One region of the Isoptericola sp. NPDC057559 genome, then DNA from elsewhere that is predicted to be linked to it. Evidence: riboswitches for the same ligand, from Rfam matches in the RefSeq annotation. Region 1 holds a riboswitch; the other holds the start of a gene.
The links. Region 1 has a riboswitch for S-adenosylmethionine ahead of ACFU5J_RS19365 (ABC transporter substrate-binding protein). Riboswitches for the same ligand answer to the same signal wherever they lie in the genome.

Region 1 (7,414 bases):
CACCACGCTCCCGCGACCCTTCGCGGGCCCGTTCCGCGTCTGGCACGGCTCGGCGACGAGCGAGTTCGCCGTCGACCTGGCCGCCCGCTGGGGCGACCCGATCGTCAGCGCCAACGCGCTGCAGCCGCGGGAGAGCTACGGGGTGCTCATCGACCGGTACCGGGAGCGGTACGCGGCCGCCGGGCACGACCCGGCGCAGGGGTTCGTCGGAGCAGGGTCGGGCGGGCTGTTCCTCGCCGACACCACCGAGCAGGCGATCGAGCAGTACCGGCCGCTGTACGAGGGCCAGGTCGCGCGGCTGCGGGCGCGGGGCTACGACCCCGCCACCCACGTGGGCAAGGCCCTCGCGTTCGAGACGATCGAGGACGCCGTCGAGCGCGGGCCCGCGCTGGTCGGCTCGCCGGAGCGGGTGGCGGAGAAGATCCTCGACTACCACGGGACCTTCGGGCACGTGCTGCAGTCGGTGTCCGTGAACCACCTGCTCGAGCCGTCCCACCAGGAGGAGGTGCTGCGCCGGTTCGCCGCCGAGGTGGCTCCGGTGGTGCGCGCCGAGGTCGCGACGGACCTGTGGGGACCGGCGGACGCGCGCCGCGCGGCGGGCTTCACCGCGACCGAGCACGCCGCCGTCCCGGCCCCCGCCTGAGGTGCGCGCGTGAGGCCGACGGCGTTGTCCGGCATGCGGTCACGGTGTCGACCGGATCGTGAACGGCGAGGAGGATGTCCCAGGAACCGCCCGCGCGCCCCCGAGGGAGAACCGTGACCGACAGGCCGATCACCCAGCTCGTCGTCCTCGGCGTGCTCGTCGTCGTGACCGTCGTCCTCGGCGCGGTCTGGCGCTCGCGGCAGGGCCGCGTGCGCCCGGCGCCGGCCCGCCGGGACCTCGCCGTGGACTGGGCGGCCCGTGGCGTCCGCCTGGGGGAGCGGGTGACCTTCGTCCAGCTCTCGGCCGAGGTGTGCGCCCCCTGCCGCGCGACGGCCCGAGTGCTCCGCGGCCTCGCCGAGCGCGAGGACGGCGTCGTGCACCACGAGCTCGACGTCGAGGAGCACCTCGACCTCGTGCGCGAGCTGGGCGTGCTCAAGACGCCGACCGTGCTGGTGCTCGACGCGGCCGGGGCCCAGGCTGCCCGCAGCAGCGGCGGCATGTCGCCCGCCCAGGCGCGCCACGCGCTGGAGGCCGCGCTGCCGGTGCCCGCCGGCGCCGCGTGACCGTGCACCCACCCTCGACCGGACCCCGGAGGCGACGATGACCCGCGAGACCACCACCACGCAGGCACCGGCCGGCATCGACCCGCGCGGCCCACGCGTGGGCGCGGGCATCACCGCGCTGCTGCTCGCCGTCGTCGTCCTGCTGGGGGCGTCGCCGGCCGGCCTCGTGCTCCTCGCGGTCGTGGCCGCAGGGTTCCTGCTGGGCGCCGTCCGGGGCGCCCAGGGCACGGTGCAGGGCTGGCTCTTCCGGACGCTCGTGCGCCCGCGGCTCGCCCCGCCGGCCGAGCTGGAGGACCCGCGGCCGCCGCGGTTCGCCCAGCTCGTCGGGCTGGTCGTGACCGGCGTCGGCGTCGTCCTCGGGCTCGCGGGGGTCCTCGCCGCCGTGCCCTGGGCCGCGGGGATCGCGTTCGTGGCCGCGGGCCTCAACGCCGTCGTCGGGCTCTGCCTCGGGTGCGAGCTCTACCTGCTCGGCGCCCGCCTGCGGCCCGCCGCCCGCTGAGCCCGGCCGCTCCACGGCCCACCGCCGGCCCACCGGCGGCCCACCATCGCCCGGCCCCGCCCGTCTCCCGACGGGCGGGGCCGTCGTGCGTCCGGGCCACGTGCGCGGGCACCCCGACGTCCGTGATGTGAGACGACGCGTCCAACCCTTGACTCCCGCGGTCGCGGCGGCTTCCCTGCCGCCCAGGTGACGAGCGCCAGCACCCAGGCCCGGCTCGCTGGCCAGCAACCCTTCGACGTGACGGGGTGCTCCGGGAACGACCTGACCACGCCGCGCCCGCGGCGGGGTAAGCACGGCTCCGGTCGTCCTCGACCGTGCCCGGCGCGACGCCGGGCACGCGGACGGCCCGCCACGACCACGAGGAACCGCTCGCGATGACCACCACCCCCCGCACCCTGCGCCGCCCCGCCGTGGGGCTCGCCGCCACCGCGTCGGCCGCCGCGCTCCTGCTGAGCGCCTGCTCGACCGGCGCCGACGCCGCGTCCGGTGCCGGCGCGTCGGCGGACGCCGACCCCGTCGCCGGTGGCGACCTGACGTTCGCCATCACCGTCGACTCGCACTGCATCGACCCGCAGCAGGTGGGCAACAACGACGCGATCGCCGCCGCCCGGCAGACCGTCGCCTCCCTGACCGCGCAGGACCCGGGGTCCGGGAAGATCCTGCCGTGGCTCGCCGAGGGCTGGGAGGTGAACGACGACGCCTCCAGCTACACCTTCCACCTGCGCGACGACGCCACCTTCGCCGACGGCACCCCCATCGACGCTGAGGCCGTCAAGACCAACTTCGACGCCATCGTCGACCTGGGGGCCGTCGCGTCCCTCGGGTCGCAGTACCTGGTCGGCTACGCGGGCACCACCGTGGAGGACGAGCGCACCGTGACCGTCGACTTCGACGAGCCCAGCGCCCAGTTCCTGCAGGCCACGTCGACGTTCTCCCTCGGGCTGCTGTCGCCCGCCTCGGCAAAGCTGTCGGCGGAGGACCGGTGCGCCGGCAAGTACGTGGGGTCCGGGCCGTTCGCGGTGAAGTCGTACACCCAGGACCAGGAGATCGTCCTGGAGAAGGTCAAGGGCTACGCCTGGGGCTCGGAGGCGAACGCGCACACCGGCGAGGCCTACCTGGACACCGTGACCTTCAAGGTCATCCCCGAGGCCGGCGTGCGCACCGGCTCCCTGCAGTCCGGGCAGATCGACGCCACCGCCGCGCTCAACGCCGTCGACCTGCCGCAGTTCGACGGCCACGGGTTCTGGCTGCAGTACCGCGCCAACCCGGGCGTCGTGTTCAACCTGTTCCCGAACGAGTCCAGCCCGCTGGCCGCGGACGAGGCGGTGCGGACGGCGATCGTCAAGGGGATCGACCGGCAGCAGATCGTGGACACCGTCCTGACGCCGCAGGACCAGCCGGCCACGGGCGTCCTCTCCCACTCGACGCCGCTGTTCGAGGGCGCCGACGACCTGCTCGCCTACGACCCCGACGGCGCGAAGAAGATCCTCGACGACGCGGGCTGGGTCACCGGCGCCGACGGCATCCGGGAGAAGGACGGGACGAAGCTCTCGACGACGGTGACGTTCTGGCAGGTGCCCGAGCCGCTCGAGCTCGTGCAGCAGCAGCTGCGCCAGATCGGCGTGGACCTGCAGCTCAAGCACGTCACCGTCGCGGAGTCGGAGGCCGCCAAGGAGTCGGGCGACTTCGACTTCGACTACTACAACCTCACGCGGTCCGACGCCGACGTGCTGCGCACGATCTTCTCGGCGAACGCGCGCAACATCAACCAGCGCGATCCCGAAGAGGTCGACACGCTCCTCGACGACTCCGCCGCCGCCACCGACCCCGAGGAGCGGAAGAAGCTCGTCGCCGAGGCGTCCCGGCTCCTGATCGAGCGTGGGCACGCCATCCCCGTCTACGAGCTGTCGACCACGATCGCCGCCGCCGACCGCGTGCAGGGGCTCACGTTCGAGGCGTCCTCGCGGCTGGACTTCTACGACGCGTGGGTGACCGACGGGGCGGAGGGGTGAGATGACGCGCTACCTGCTGCAACGCGCCGGGCAGGGGGTCTTCGTCCTCTGGGCCGCCTTCACGGTCGCGTTCTTCGTCCTCTACCTGCTGCCGAGCGACCCGGCCGCGCTCGTGGCGTCCGGGGGCGGCGAGGTGAGCCAGGTCGACCCGGCCCAGCTCGCCGCCCTGCGCGCCGAGTACGGCCTCGACCGCCCGATCCTCGTGCAGTACGGCGACGCCCTCCTGGGCGCGCTCACCGGCGACTTCGGCAGCTCCTACGTGAGCGGCGCGTCCGCCACGTCGCTCGTCGCGCAGGCCCTGCCCGAGACCCTCAAGCTCACCGGGGCGGCCCTGCTGCTCGCCGTCGTCGGCGGGACGGCGGTGGCCGTGGCCAGCGTCTTCCCCCGGGCGCGCCCCCTGCGGCAGGCGCTGTCCGCCCTGCCGCCCCTCGGCGTCGCCCTGCCCACGTTCTTCGTGGGCCTGGTGCTGCTGCAGTGGTTCTCGTTCCGGGTGCCGATCTTCCCGGCGATCGGCAACGAGGGCGCGATCAGCCTCGTGCTGCCCACGGTCACCCTGGCCGTCCCGGCCGGGGCGCAGCTCGCGCAGGTCCTGTCCCGCTCCCTGCGCGGCACGCTCGGCGAGCCCTACGTCGAGACGGCGTGGGCGAAGGGCGCCGGCCGCGCCCGCGTGCACCTCGCGCACGCCCTGCGCAACGCCGCCATCCCGGCGTTCACCGTGCTCGGCGTGATGGTCGGCGGGCTGCTCGGGGGTGCCGTCGTCACCGAGACCGTGTTCTCCCGGGCCGGGCTCGGCCGGCTCACCGTGCAGTCGGTCAACCAGCAGGACGTGCCGGTGGTGCTGGCGATCGTCGTGCTCGCGGCGCTCGTCTTCGTCGTCGTCACCCTCGCGGTCGACCTCGCCTACCCGCTGCTCGACCCGCGGATCCAGCTGCGCGGCCCGCGGCGGGACCGGGCCCGGCGACCCGATCCCCAGCGGACCGGCCCCCAGCGGACCGGCCCCCAGCAGACCGACACCCCGCGCACCGGGGCGGTGACCGCATGACCCTGCAGACCCTCTCGCGCCCCGCGGCCGCCCCCGACGCGGCGCCCGCGCCCGCCGCCGAGCGCGGCGGGAGCCCCCGGCGCGCGGCGCGCGCCGCCCGCCACCTGCTGCGCCGGCCCGGGCTCGTGCTCGCCGTGGCCGTGCTGCTGCTCGTCGCCGCCTGGGCCGTGGTGCCACAGGCGTTCACCGCCCAGGACCCGCTGGGCGGCGTCCCCGCCGACCGGCTCCAGGCGCCCTCGGGCGCGCACTGGTTCGGCACCGACCACCTGGGCCGCGACGTGTACGCGCGGGTGGTGCACGGCGCGTCCCTCACGCTGCGCACGACCGCGCTCGCGGTCGTCGTCGGCCTCGTGGTCGGGTCGCTGCTCGGCCTGCTCGCGGGCTTCCTGCGGGGCTGGGTGGACGACGTGATCGGACGCCTGGTCGACGTGCTGCTGGCGATCCCGAGCATCCTGCTGTCGCTCGCGATCATCACGGCGCTGGGCTTCGGGCCGGTCAAGGTGGCGATCGCCGTGGGCATCGGCTCGGTGGCGACGTTCGCGCGGGTCATGCGTGCCGAGGTGCTGCGCGTGTCGACCTCGACGTACGTCGAGGCGGCGCGGGCGTCGGGCCTGCGCTGGCCGGCCGTGCTCGGCCGGCACGTGCTGCCCAACTCCTCGGGGCCCGTGCTCGCGCTGGTCGCCCTCGACCTCGGCACGGCCGTGCTGGCGGTCTCGGCCCTCAGCTTCCTCGGGTACGGCACGCCTCCGCCCGCACCCGAGTGGGGCGCGCTCGTGTCCGGCGGGCGCGACTACCTCGCCACCGCCTGGTGGCTCACCACCCTGCCCGGCCTCGTCATCGTGGCCGTCGTGCTCGCCGCCAACCGGGTGTCGCGGGCGCTGGAGAAGACGGGAGAGGACCAGTGACCGACATCCATCAGGAGCCCGCCCCGCCGGGCCCGGACACCCCGGTGCTGGAGATCAGCGGCCTCGAGGTCGCCTACCGCACCGCCGAGGGCGGCAGCCGGCCCGCCGTGCGGGGCGTCGACCTTCGCGTCGCGGCCGGCGAGGTCGTGGCGCTCGTCGGCGAGTCCGGCTCGGGCAAGAGCACGACGGCGCACGCCGCCCTGCACCTGCTGCCCCGCGGGGGCGAGGTGACGGGCGGGCGGATCCGGCTCGACGGCCGCGACCTGTCGGACCTCACCGCGAAGGAGTGGCAGGCCGTCCGGGGCCGGCACGTGGGCCTGGTGCCCCAGGACCCGACGGTGTCGCTCAACCCGGTGGTCCGCGTGGGCGACCAGGTCGCCGAGGTGCTCGTCATCCACGGGCTGGCACGGCGCGCGGACGCCAAGGTCCGGGCGGTCGAACTGCTGCGGCAGGCCGGGGTCGACGACCCCGCGGCGCGTGCCCGGCAGTACCCGCACCAGCTCTCGGGCGGGCTGCGCCAGCGCGTGCTCATCGCGATCGCCATCGCGGCCGGCCCGCGGCTGATCGTCGCGGACGAGCCGACCAGCGCGCTGGACGTCACCGTGCAGCGGCGCATCCTCGACCACCTCGACACCCTCGTGCGGGAGACCGGCACCGCGGTGCTGCTCATCACGCACGACCTGGGCGTCGCCGCGGACCGCGCGGACCGGATCGTGGTGCTGGAGGGCGGGGTCGTGGTCGAGGAGGGCCCGTCCGCGCGCCTGCTGGCCGACCCCCGGCACCCGTACACCCGCGCGCTCCTCGCGGCCGCCCCTAGCCTGGCGAGCTCTCGCCTGGTCGTCCGCGGCGGGAGTGGCGCCGCGCCCGCCGGCGCGGGTCGGGCGACCGACGGACGGCCCGACGCCGGGACCGCCGTGTCGTCGGCCGAGGGCACGGCCGCCCCGGTCCTCGCGCTCGACGGCGTCCGCAAGGAGTTCGCCCTGCCGCGCGGGGCCGAGCGGCGCACCCTCGTGGCGGTCGACGACGTGAGCCTCGCCATCGGGCGGGGGCGCACGTACGCCCTGGTGGGGGAGTCGGGCTCCGGCAAGAGCACGACCGCGCGCCTCGCGCTGCGCCTCGAGCGGGCGTCGGCCGGGCGGGTCGTGTTCCGCGGGCAGGACATCACGGCGGCGCGCGGCGGGGCGCTGCGGGCGCTGCGGCGCGGGTTCCAGGTGGTGTACCAGAGCCCGTACGCGTCGCTGGACCCGCGGTTCACGGTGGAGCAGATCGTGGCCGAGCCGCTGCGCGCCTACGGCGTGGGCGACCGCGCCGAGCGGGCCGACCGGGCGCGCGCCCTGATCGAGGACGTGGCGCTCCCGGCCGACGTCCTGCGGCGCGGCCCCCGGGAGCTGTCCGGCGGCCAGCGGCAGCGCGTCGCCATCGCCCGCGCCCTCGCGCTGCAGCCGGACCTCGTGGTGCTCGACGAGCCCGTGTCCGCGCTCGACGTGTCCGTGCAGGCGCAGATCCTCGAGCTGCTCGTGCGCCTGCAGGGCGAGCACGGGCTGGCCTACCTGTTCATCTCGCACGACCTGGCCGTCGTCCGACAGGTCGCGGACCAGGTCGGCGTGATGAGCCGCGGCCGGCTGGTCGAGTCGGGCGCCGCGGACCAGATCCTGCTGGACCCGCAGGAGGACTACACCCGAGAGCTCGTCGCGGCCATCCCCGGCCGCCGGGCCGTGCAGAGGCTGGAGACGGCATGACGACCACGACG
Region 2 (7,414 bases), on a different contig from region 1:
CGAGGATGTTGTACGCCGGCCCGAGCCCGGCGGACGTCGCGAGGCGTGCGGCGCCGATCGAGCGCTGGCCGGAGCGGCACAGGAAGACGACCGGGGCGTCGGCGGTCACGCCGGCGCCGGCCAGGTCGGCGAGGAAGCCGGCGTTGGGGCGCCCGCCCGCCTGGACCCACTCGACGAAGACGGGGCGCTTGCCCGCGGCGGACGTGTCGGGCACGCCGATCGCGCGCCACTCGCCCTCGGTGCGCACGTCGACGAGGACGGCGGCGGGGTCGGTGGCGAGCAGGTCCCACGCCTGCTGCGGTGTGAGGTCGCCGGCGTAGCCGTCGGCGGGGCGGGGGTCGATCTGGGGCGTCATCGCGTTCCTCCCATCGGTCGTGGCGGTAGCACCCTCGTCCGGACCGTCCGCCGCCACGAGGACGACGACCGGCCCGCGGGTTGCTGCGGCGTCGACGTGCCACGTCACTCGGCCGCTCGGGATGGTCGTGGCGATCGTACGACAGCCGTCCGCGTGGTGGTCATGCGTCTCGCGAAGCGAACGGCCGTGCGCCGGAGGGCGGGCGCCCGCACGGGGTGCCCGCCCTCCCGGGGGGTGCGGCCGACGGGCCGCGGTCGTCAGCCGCCGTAGCGGAGCTCGACGCGCCGGTTCTGCGCGCGGGCGTCGGCCACGGCCTGGGCGTCGCCGGTCTCGGAGGCCTCGAGCCGGGACTCGCCGTACCCGTGGACCTCGAGCCTCAGGTCGCCGCGCGCGGCCTTGACCGCGCCGGCCACGGCCTTCGCCCGCCGCTCCGACAGCTTCTGGTTGAACGCGTCGGAGTCGACGGAGTCGGTGTGGCCGTCGACCGAGACGGTGGCGCCCTCGGGCACGTCCTGGACGAGGTCCGCGACCTTGGCCCTCGCCGCCTTCGACAGCGCGGACTCGCTGGGGTCGAACAGGATGTCCGACGACAGCGTCACGACGGTCTCGGCGCCGTCCGTCGTCGTGTCGTCGACGGAGAGGACGGAGCCCTCGGTCACGTACTCGGTGACCGACCGGACCATGTTCTCCTGCGACGGGTCGCCGAGGTCGAGCGCGCCGATGGCGGGCCAGGCGTAGCCGCCCGCCGGGTCGTCGTCGGCGGCGACGGCGGCCGGTGCGGCGGCGCCCAGGCCCGTCAGGACGGCTGCGGCCGCGGCGAGCGCGCGCCAGGGGTGTCGGGTGGGCAGGTGGGGTCGCATCGGCTCAGTCCTCGAAGGTCAGCGGGACGTCCTCGAACACCGGCATCGAGTCGGCGAGCTTGACGTCGACGGCGGTGATGTCGTCCTCGGGCGCCGCGAAGAACGCCTGGTAGCCGACGGACTGGCCGGGCAGAGCCGTCGTGAAGACGGGGTCGGACCGGTACCACCGGCCGCCCCCGTCGGCCTCGAGCACGCTGTACTCCTTGAGGTTCTCGCGGTCGATGAGGGTGAGGGCGGGGGCCTCCCCGGTGGCGTCGTAGAACGACGCGGGCTGGCCGCCGTCGTCGAACTCGGGGGTCATGACGAGCCGCAGCTCCGTCGTGCGCCCGGAGACCACGACGGACTCGACGCCGATGCGGACCTTCTTGTCCTCGGTCCCCGGGACGGTGAAGGTGGCGTCCGCGATCACGTCGTCGGGGTCGGGGAAGTCGACGCCGGGTCGGCCCGAGCCCCCGCCCGATCCCTCGCCCGATCCCTCGCCCGATCCCGTGGTCGAGTCGTTCGAGGCCGGGTCCGCGTCGTCCTCCCCGTCCGCGGCGGGCGACGTCGTCGCGCCGTCCGTGACCTGGGCGGTGGCGCCGGCGTCGTCGAACCCGGCGGCGTCGCCCGGGGAGCAGGCGGCGAGGGCGAGCAGGCTCACGACGGCCAGGGGGGCCAGTCGCAGGGGGGAGATTCGCATGATCTGTCCTGTCGGTGAGGTCGTTCGGGACGTGCCTGTCAGGGAGTGCCGGCCGCCGGGCCGGATACATGCCGCGGCGTGCGCGGGGCGGGAGCCGCTCAGTCGTCGTCCTCGCCGAAGTGCGCGACGTGGGCGTGCTGGTGGTGCGCGACGTACAGCCGCAGCTCGACGTCGCGGCCGTCGGCCATCGTGCCGAGGACGCGGTCGATGCGGTCGGACTCGCGGTCGGCGGCGTCGACGACGACGCCGGCGTGCTCCTTCGTGTCGGCGCCCGACCAGGTGTCGCGCTCGGCGAGCGCACGCTCCGCGCCGGCGACGCCCGCGGCGAGGTCGGTGCCGGTGAGCTTCTCCACCTGCGTGCGGTCGAGGGTGATGACGGTCTTGTAGCCGTCGGAGTAGCGCACCGTGTACGCCGACGCGTCCTTCGCCGACGCCTTCACCGACGCCTTCGCCGACGCCTTCGCCGACGCCTTCGCCGACGCCTTCGCCGACGCCTTCGCCGACGCCTTCGCCGACGCCTTCGCCGACGCCTTCGGCTCGGCCTTCGAACCCGTCCTGACCTGCGCCTGCGCGCCCGTTGCCGGGGCCCCCGCGTCGTCGAACCCGGCGTCCGGGCCCGGGGCCGCGCAGGCACCCAGGGCGAGCAGGCCGGCGAGGGCGATCGGCGTGAGTCGGCGGGGAAGGTGTCGCATGGTGTCTCCTGTCGATGGGGTCAGCGGGATCGCTGCTGACACCCGTGAGTCGGAGGCGACGGACGAAAGGTTGCACGCGGACCCGGATCGGTTCCTGCCGGCCTCGCCGTCGGGGCCCCGGAGGGTCACGACCCGGCGGCGACCTCGAGGCGGTGGACGGCGGTGATCGGCGTCCCGTCGGGGGCGCGGGCGTCCAGCACGACCTCCGCGGAGCCGGCCCGGTTGGCGGTGAGCTCCACGGTCTCCTCGTCCGTCGCGTAGGCGCCGTTGGGGAGCGTCCAGACCCAGTGCGCGGCGCCGGCGACGTCCGCCGTGAGCGTCACCGGCGTCCCGACCGTCGCCGTCGCCGGACCGGAGATCGACACGCTGGCCCCGCCCGAGGCCGACGACGGGTGGTCGTCCAGCCAGAGCGTGCCGCCGACGCCGGCGCCGAGACCGAGCGCGGCACCCGCCACGGCGGCGACGACGGCGCGCGCGGGGCGGCGGCGCCCACGTCCCGCGGGCGTGCCCGTGCCCGTGCCGTGCGCCGGGTCGAGGGCGCGCTCGACGTCGGCCAGCCAGGCGGCCGCGTCGGGGTGCCGCCTGGCGGGGGAGCCGGCGAGGCTGCGGCCCAGCGCGGTCGTGAGGGCGCGGGGCGGCGAGGCGCCCTCGGTGAGCCAGGTGACCAGGGCGGACATCGCCCACAGGTCGGCGCGCGTGTCGACGGTGCCGGGGCCGTCCTGCTCGGGTGGCCGGAAGCCCTCCGTCCCGCCCGCGACGGTCAGCCCGGAGCTGAGCGCCAGGTCCTTGCACATGCCGAGGTCGGCCACGACGAGCCGCTCGTCGGCCCGCACGACGGACGAGGCGGCGCCGTCGCCGGCGCCGTCCGGGCTGGTGCGCAGCAGCACGTTGCCGGGGCTGAGGTCGCGGTGCACGAGCTGCGCGGCGTGCACGGCCTCGACCGCCGCGGCGAGCCCGCGGGCGACGGCGAGCACGTCGGCCGGCGTCGCGGTCCACCCGTCGGCGCGCAGCGCGCCGACGCGCTGCGCCAGCGTGCCGCGGTCCGCGTGCTCCAGCACCAGGTACGGCTGCTGGCGGTCGCTCTCGCCGATGTCGTGCACGGCCACCACGTGCGGGCTCGCCACCCGGCGCAGCGCGCGGCCCTCGGCGATGAACCGCTCGCGGATCTCCGGGTTCAGGCTGTGGTTCTCCGCGAGGACCTTGACCACGACGACGTCGTCGAGCCGTTCGTCGACGGCGCGGTGCACGGTGGCGAACGACCCTGCGCCGATCACCTCGCCCACCCGGTACCGGCCGAGGAGCCGCTCGTTCGCGCCGGCCCCGGCCATCAGGGCACGCCCCCGAGCGCCGCCGCCACGAGGGCGCGGCCCCGGGAGATCTGGGACTTCACCGTGCCGACGCTGCGCCCGAGGCGCTCGGCGACGTCGGCGTACGGCAGGCCCTCGATGTCCCGCAGCGTGACGGGCTCGCGGTAGAGCTCGGGCAGCGCGGCGAGCGCGTCGCGCACCGTGGCGCGGGTCGCGAGCAGGGAGCTCATCCGCTCGGACGGGCCGACGTCGTCGTCGGGCAGCGTCGTGGTGGCCCGCTGCCGGCGCAGGTGGTCCACCACCCGGTGGCGGACGATGCCGTGCACCCACGTCGTGACCCGCGACCCGCCCGCGAACGACCGGACCGACGTGGCCACGGAGATGAGGACGTCCTGGCCGACGTCGTCGACGGCCGCCTCGTCGAGCAGCGAGCTGCGCACGAACCGCTGCACGACGCCGGACTCGTCCAGCTGCTCCACCAGCAGCTCCGTGGCGAGCGCGGAGCCGCCGGCGGCGCGGTGCGCGAGCAGGTCGAGCACGTCGGCCGCCTCGTCGCCGGCCGCGGCGCGGGCCGCGTGCCGGGCGCCCTGGGCGTCGCCGGCGTCGAGCGCGTGGGCCACCTCTCCGACGAGGTCCCCCGGGGGCGCGCCTGGGGGCGGGGTGGTCCGGCTGGGCATGCCGTCAGCCTCTCACGCGACCGCATCGTGAGAACTCCGGGGGCCCCGCTTGACGGGGTCGTGGTGCCCCCGCACGATGGTCCGCAGGTCATGAGTGCCAGCGCGAAGCCCCGGCTCGCTGGCCGGCAACCCTCCTCTCGCGGCGGGGTGCCCCGGGTGACGACCTGGCCCCCGCGCCGTCCGGCGCGCGGGCAAGCGCGGGGAGCCACCTCCCCGGCACGACCGAGGAGGACCACGCATGACCACTCTCGCCACCGCGCCCGCCGTCCTGCCGGACGCCGCGCCCACCGCCCCGCCCGTGCACGACGTCGCGCCCGTCCTGCCCGTCGTCGGCGCGGACACGCTCGTCCCGCTCGTGGACGGCCGCCGGGTGCCGTACGCCAACCTCGACGTCGCGGCGTCGGCCCCCGCGCTGCAGGCCGTCGCCGACCGCGTCGCGCGCGTCCTGCCGCTGTACGCCAGCGTGCACCGCGGCGCCGGCTACCTGTCGCAGGTCTCGACGGCGCTCTACGAGACCGCCCGCCGCACGATCGGCGCGTTCGTCGGCGCCCGCGAGGACGACCTGACGATCGTCACCCGCAACACCACCGACTCGCTCAACCTGCTCGCGGGCTGCGTGCCCGCCGACCCGGTGACGGGCGAGCCGGGTCGCGTCCTCGTGCTCGACATCGAGCACCACGCCAACCTGCTGCCCTGGCAGCGCGTCACCGACGCCACGGTCGTGACCGGCGGGCCGTCCGTGTCGGCCACGCTGGCGGAGATCGAGGAGGAGCTGGCCGCGGGGGTCGCCACCGGCCGCCCCTACGCCCTCCTCGCGCTCACCGGCGCCTCCAACGTGACGGGCGAGGCGCTGCCGGTGGCCGACGTGGTCGCCGCGGCCCACGGCGCGGGCGCGCGGGTCGTGCTCGACGGCGCGCAGCTCGTGCCGCACCGCCGCTTCTCCCTCGCGGGCACCGGCGTCGACTACGTCGCCTTCTCCGGGCACAAGACGTACGCCCCGTTCGGCGCGGGCGCCCTGGTCGGGCGGCGCGACTGGCTCGACGCCGGCACTCCCTACCTCGCGGGCGGCGGCGCCGTGCGCCGCGTGCGCACCACGAGCACCGACTGGCACGAGGGCCCCGCCCGGCACGAGGCAGGCTCGCCCAACGTCATCGGCGCGGTGGCGCTCGCGGCCGCGTGCGACGAGCTCGCCGCGCTGGACGCGCGCTCCGCCGTCGAGCACGAGGACGCCCTGCGCCACCGGCTCGTGGAGGGGCTGGGCGCCCTCGACCGCGTCGAGGTCGTGCACGTGTGGGACGACGCCGTCGACCCCGTGGGCGTCGTGACGTTCACCGTCACCGGCTACGACCCGGGCCTTGTCGCCGCGTACCTGTCGGCCGAGCACGGCATCGGCGTGCGCGACGGCCGGTTCTGCGCGCACCCGCTGCTCGGGCGGCTCGGCTTCGACGCCGGCGCCGTGCGCGCGTCGGTGGGCCTGGGGACCGCGGGCGAGGAGGTCGAGCGGCTCGTCGCCGCCGTCGGCGCGCTCGTCACCGCGGGGCCGCAGGCGCAGTACGACGTGGTGGACGGCCTGTGGGTCGTGGTCGACGACCCGCGCCCCGTGCCCGACGGCTCCGGCCTCGAGGGGCTGCTCGCCACCGCCGCGCTCGGCGCGGACGAGGCCTTCGGCTGCCTGCCCGACGACCTCTGACGGTCCGGGGCGCGCCGAGGGCCCGGGAACGACGACGGGGTGCCACCGTGCTGGTGGCACCCCGTCGTCCGCAGTCGGTCAGCCCTTGAACGCGTCCTTCGCGTCGTCCCCCGCCTGCTTGAGGTTCGCGCTGGCCTGCTGGGCCTTGCCCTCGGCCTCTTTCTTCTCGTCGTCGGTGAGCTTGCCCGCTGCTTCCTTGACCTTGCCCTCGGCCTCCTCGGCGAGGTGCTTGGCCTTGTCACCCAGTCCCATCGGGGCTCCTTCCGTCGGACGAACAACCTCAGGAACCGAACGTAGGCGGCCGTCCGCACGCTCGCACCCGGGCGTCTCAGCCCGTGGGCCGCGGCGTCAGGCGGCGACCGCGAACGCCACGCAGAGCGCGGCGACGGTGAGGTCGAGCCCGATGCACCACACGGCGAGGGAGCGGTGCACGACGACGTCGCGGCGGTAGTGCACCAGGTCCCACGCGACGTGCGCGGCGAGGGCCACGGCCGCGACGACGAGCCCGACGCGCGGCGGCATCGCCACCGCGGCGATCGCGACCCCGTAGTACGCGGCCATCGCGACGGCCTGCGCGAGGGTGGTCGGGCGGCGGCGGGCGAGCCCGTAGACCAGGAAGGCCAGGCCGACGACCCCGAACGACGCCCAGCGCGGCACGCCGGCGTACTCGAGGAACGGCAGGACGCTGGCCACCGGGACCATCGCCCAGCCCACCCAGCGGCGGCCGGTGGCGGCGGCCGCGAGGTAGCAGACCGCGGCGACGCCGACGGCGGTGGCCGGCACGGCGGCGGTGGTGGTCTCGGCGGGGGAGCCGCCGGCCGCCTCCCCCTCGGCGCCCAGGCCGAGGACGATGCCCAGGCCGGAGACGATCCCCACGACGATCCACAGGGCGTTGACCCACCAGCGCGTGGTCGCGGGCGTCCCGCGGGCGCCGCCCTCGGTGGTCGTGTCGAGTCGTGCTGCCTGCGGTGCTGCCTCGAACGATGCTGCTTCGGACTCCGGCATGGCGTTCACTCCCTTGTGTACCCCAGAGGGGTATATACCCCTCTGGGGTACCGTAGCGCGGACGGCGCGCGAAGGGAAGGGGTGGGCGCGGACCGGGCTGTCACCAGGCCGGCGGGCGCCGATCCGGCCAGCGCAGCCGGTCCTCGAGC

Region 2: another riboswitch for S-adenosylmethionine. It lies ahead of ACFU5J_RS04310 (aminotransferase class V-fold PLP-dependent enzyme); the one in region 1 lies ahead of ACFU5J_RS19365 (ABC transporter substrate-binding protein).

What each region holds. Positions count from the first base shown of each region.
Region 1 is NZ_JBHVFQ010000030.1:29,788-37,201, forward strand. It holds gene ACFU5J_RS19350 (LLM class flavin-dependent oxidoreductase) at 1-643, shown strand, start outside; gene ACFU5J_RS19355 (thioredoxin family protein) at 757-1,206, shown strand; gene ACFU5J_RS19360 (DUF4395 domain-containing protein) at 1,244-1,705, shown strand; SAM riboswitch class IV at 1,891-2,004, shown strand; gene ACFU5J_RS19365 (ABC transporter substrate-binding protein) at 2,080-3,717, shown strand; gene ACFU5J_RS19370 (ABC transporter permease) at 3,719-4,759, shown strand; gene ACFU5J_RS19375 (ABC transporter permease) at 4,756-5,664, shown strand; gene ACFU5J_RS19380 (dipeptide ABC transporter ATP-binding protein) at 5,661-7,403, shown strand; gene ACFU5J_RS19385 (M20/M25/M40 family metallo-hydrolase) at 7,400-7,414, shown strand, end outside.
Region 2 is NZ_JBHVFQ010000002.1:284,312-291,725, forward strand. It holds gene ACFU5J_RS04280 (rhodanese-like domain-containing protein) at 1-355, opposite strand, end outside; gene ACFU5J_RS04285 (OmpA family protein) at 613-1,215, opposite strand; gene ACFU5J_RS04290 (hypothetical protein) at 1,220-1,894, opposite strand; gene ACFU5J_RS04295 (hypothetical protein) at 1,993-2,586, opposite strand; gene ACFU5J_RS04300 (protein kinase) at 2,712-3,914, opposite strand; gene ACFU5J_RS04305 (RNA polymerase sigma factor) at 3,914-4,570, opposite strand; SAM riboswitch class IV at 4,657-4,774, shown strand; gene ACFU5J_RS04310 (aminotransferase class V-fold PLP-dependent enzyme) at 4,809-6,260, shown strand; gene ACFU5J_RS04315 (CsbD family protein) at 6,339-6,512, opposite strand; gene ACFU5J_RS04320 (hypothetical protein) at 6,609-7,265, opposite strand; gene ACFU5J_RS04325 (amidase) at 7,366-7,414, opposite strand, start outside.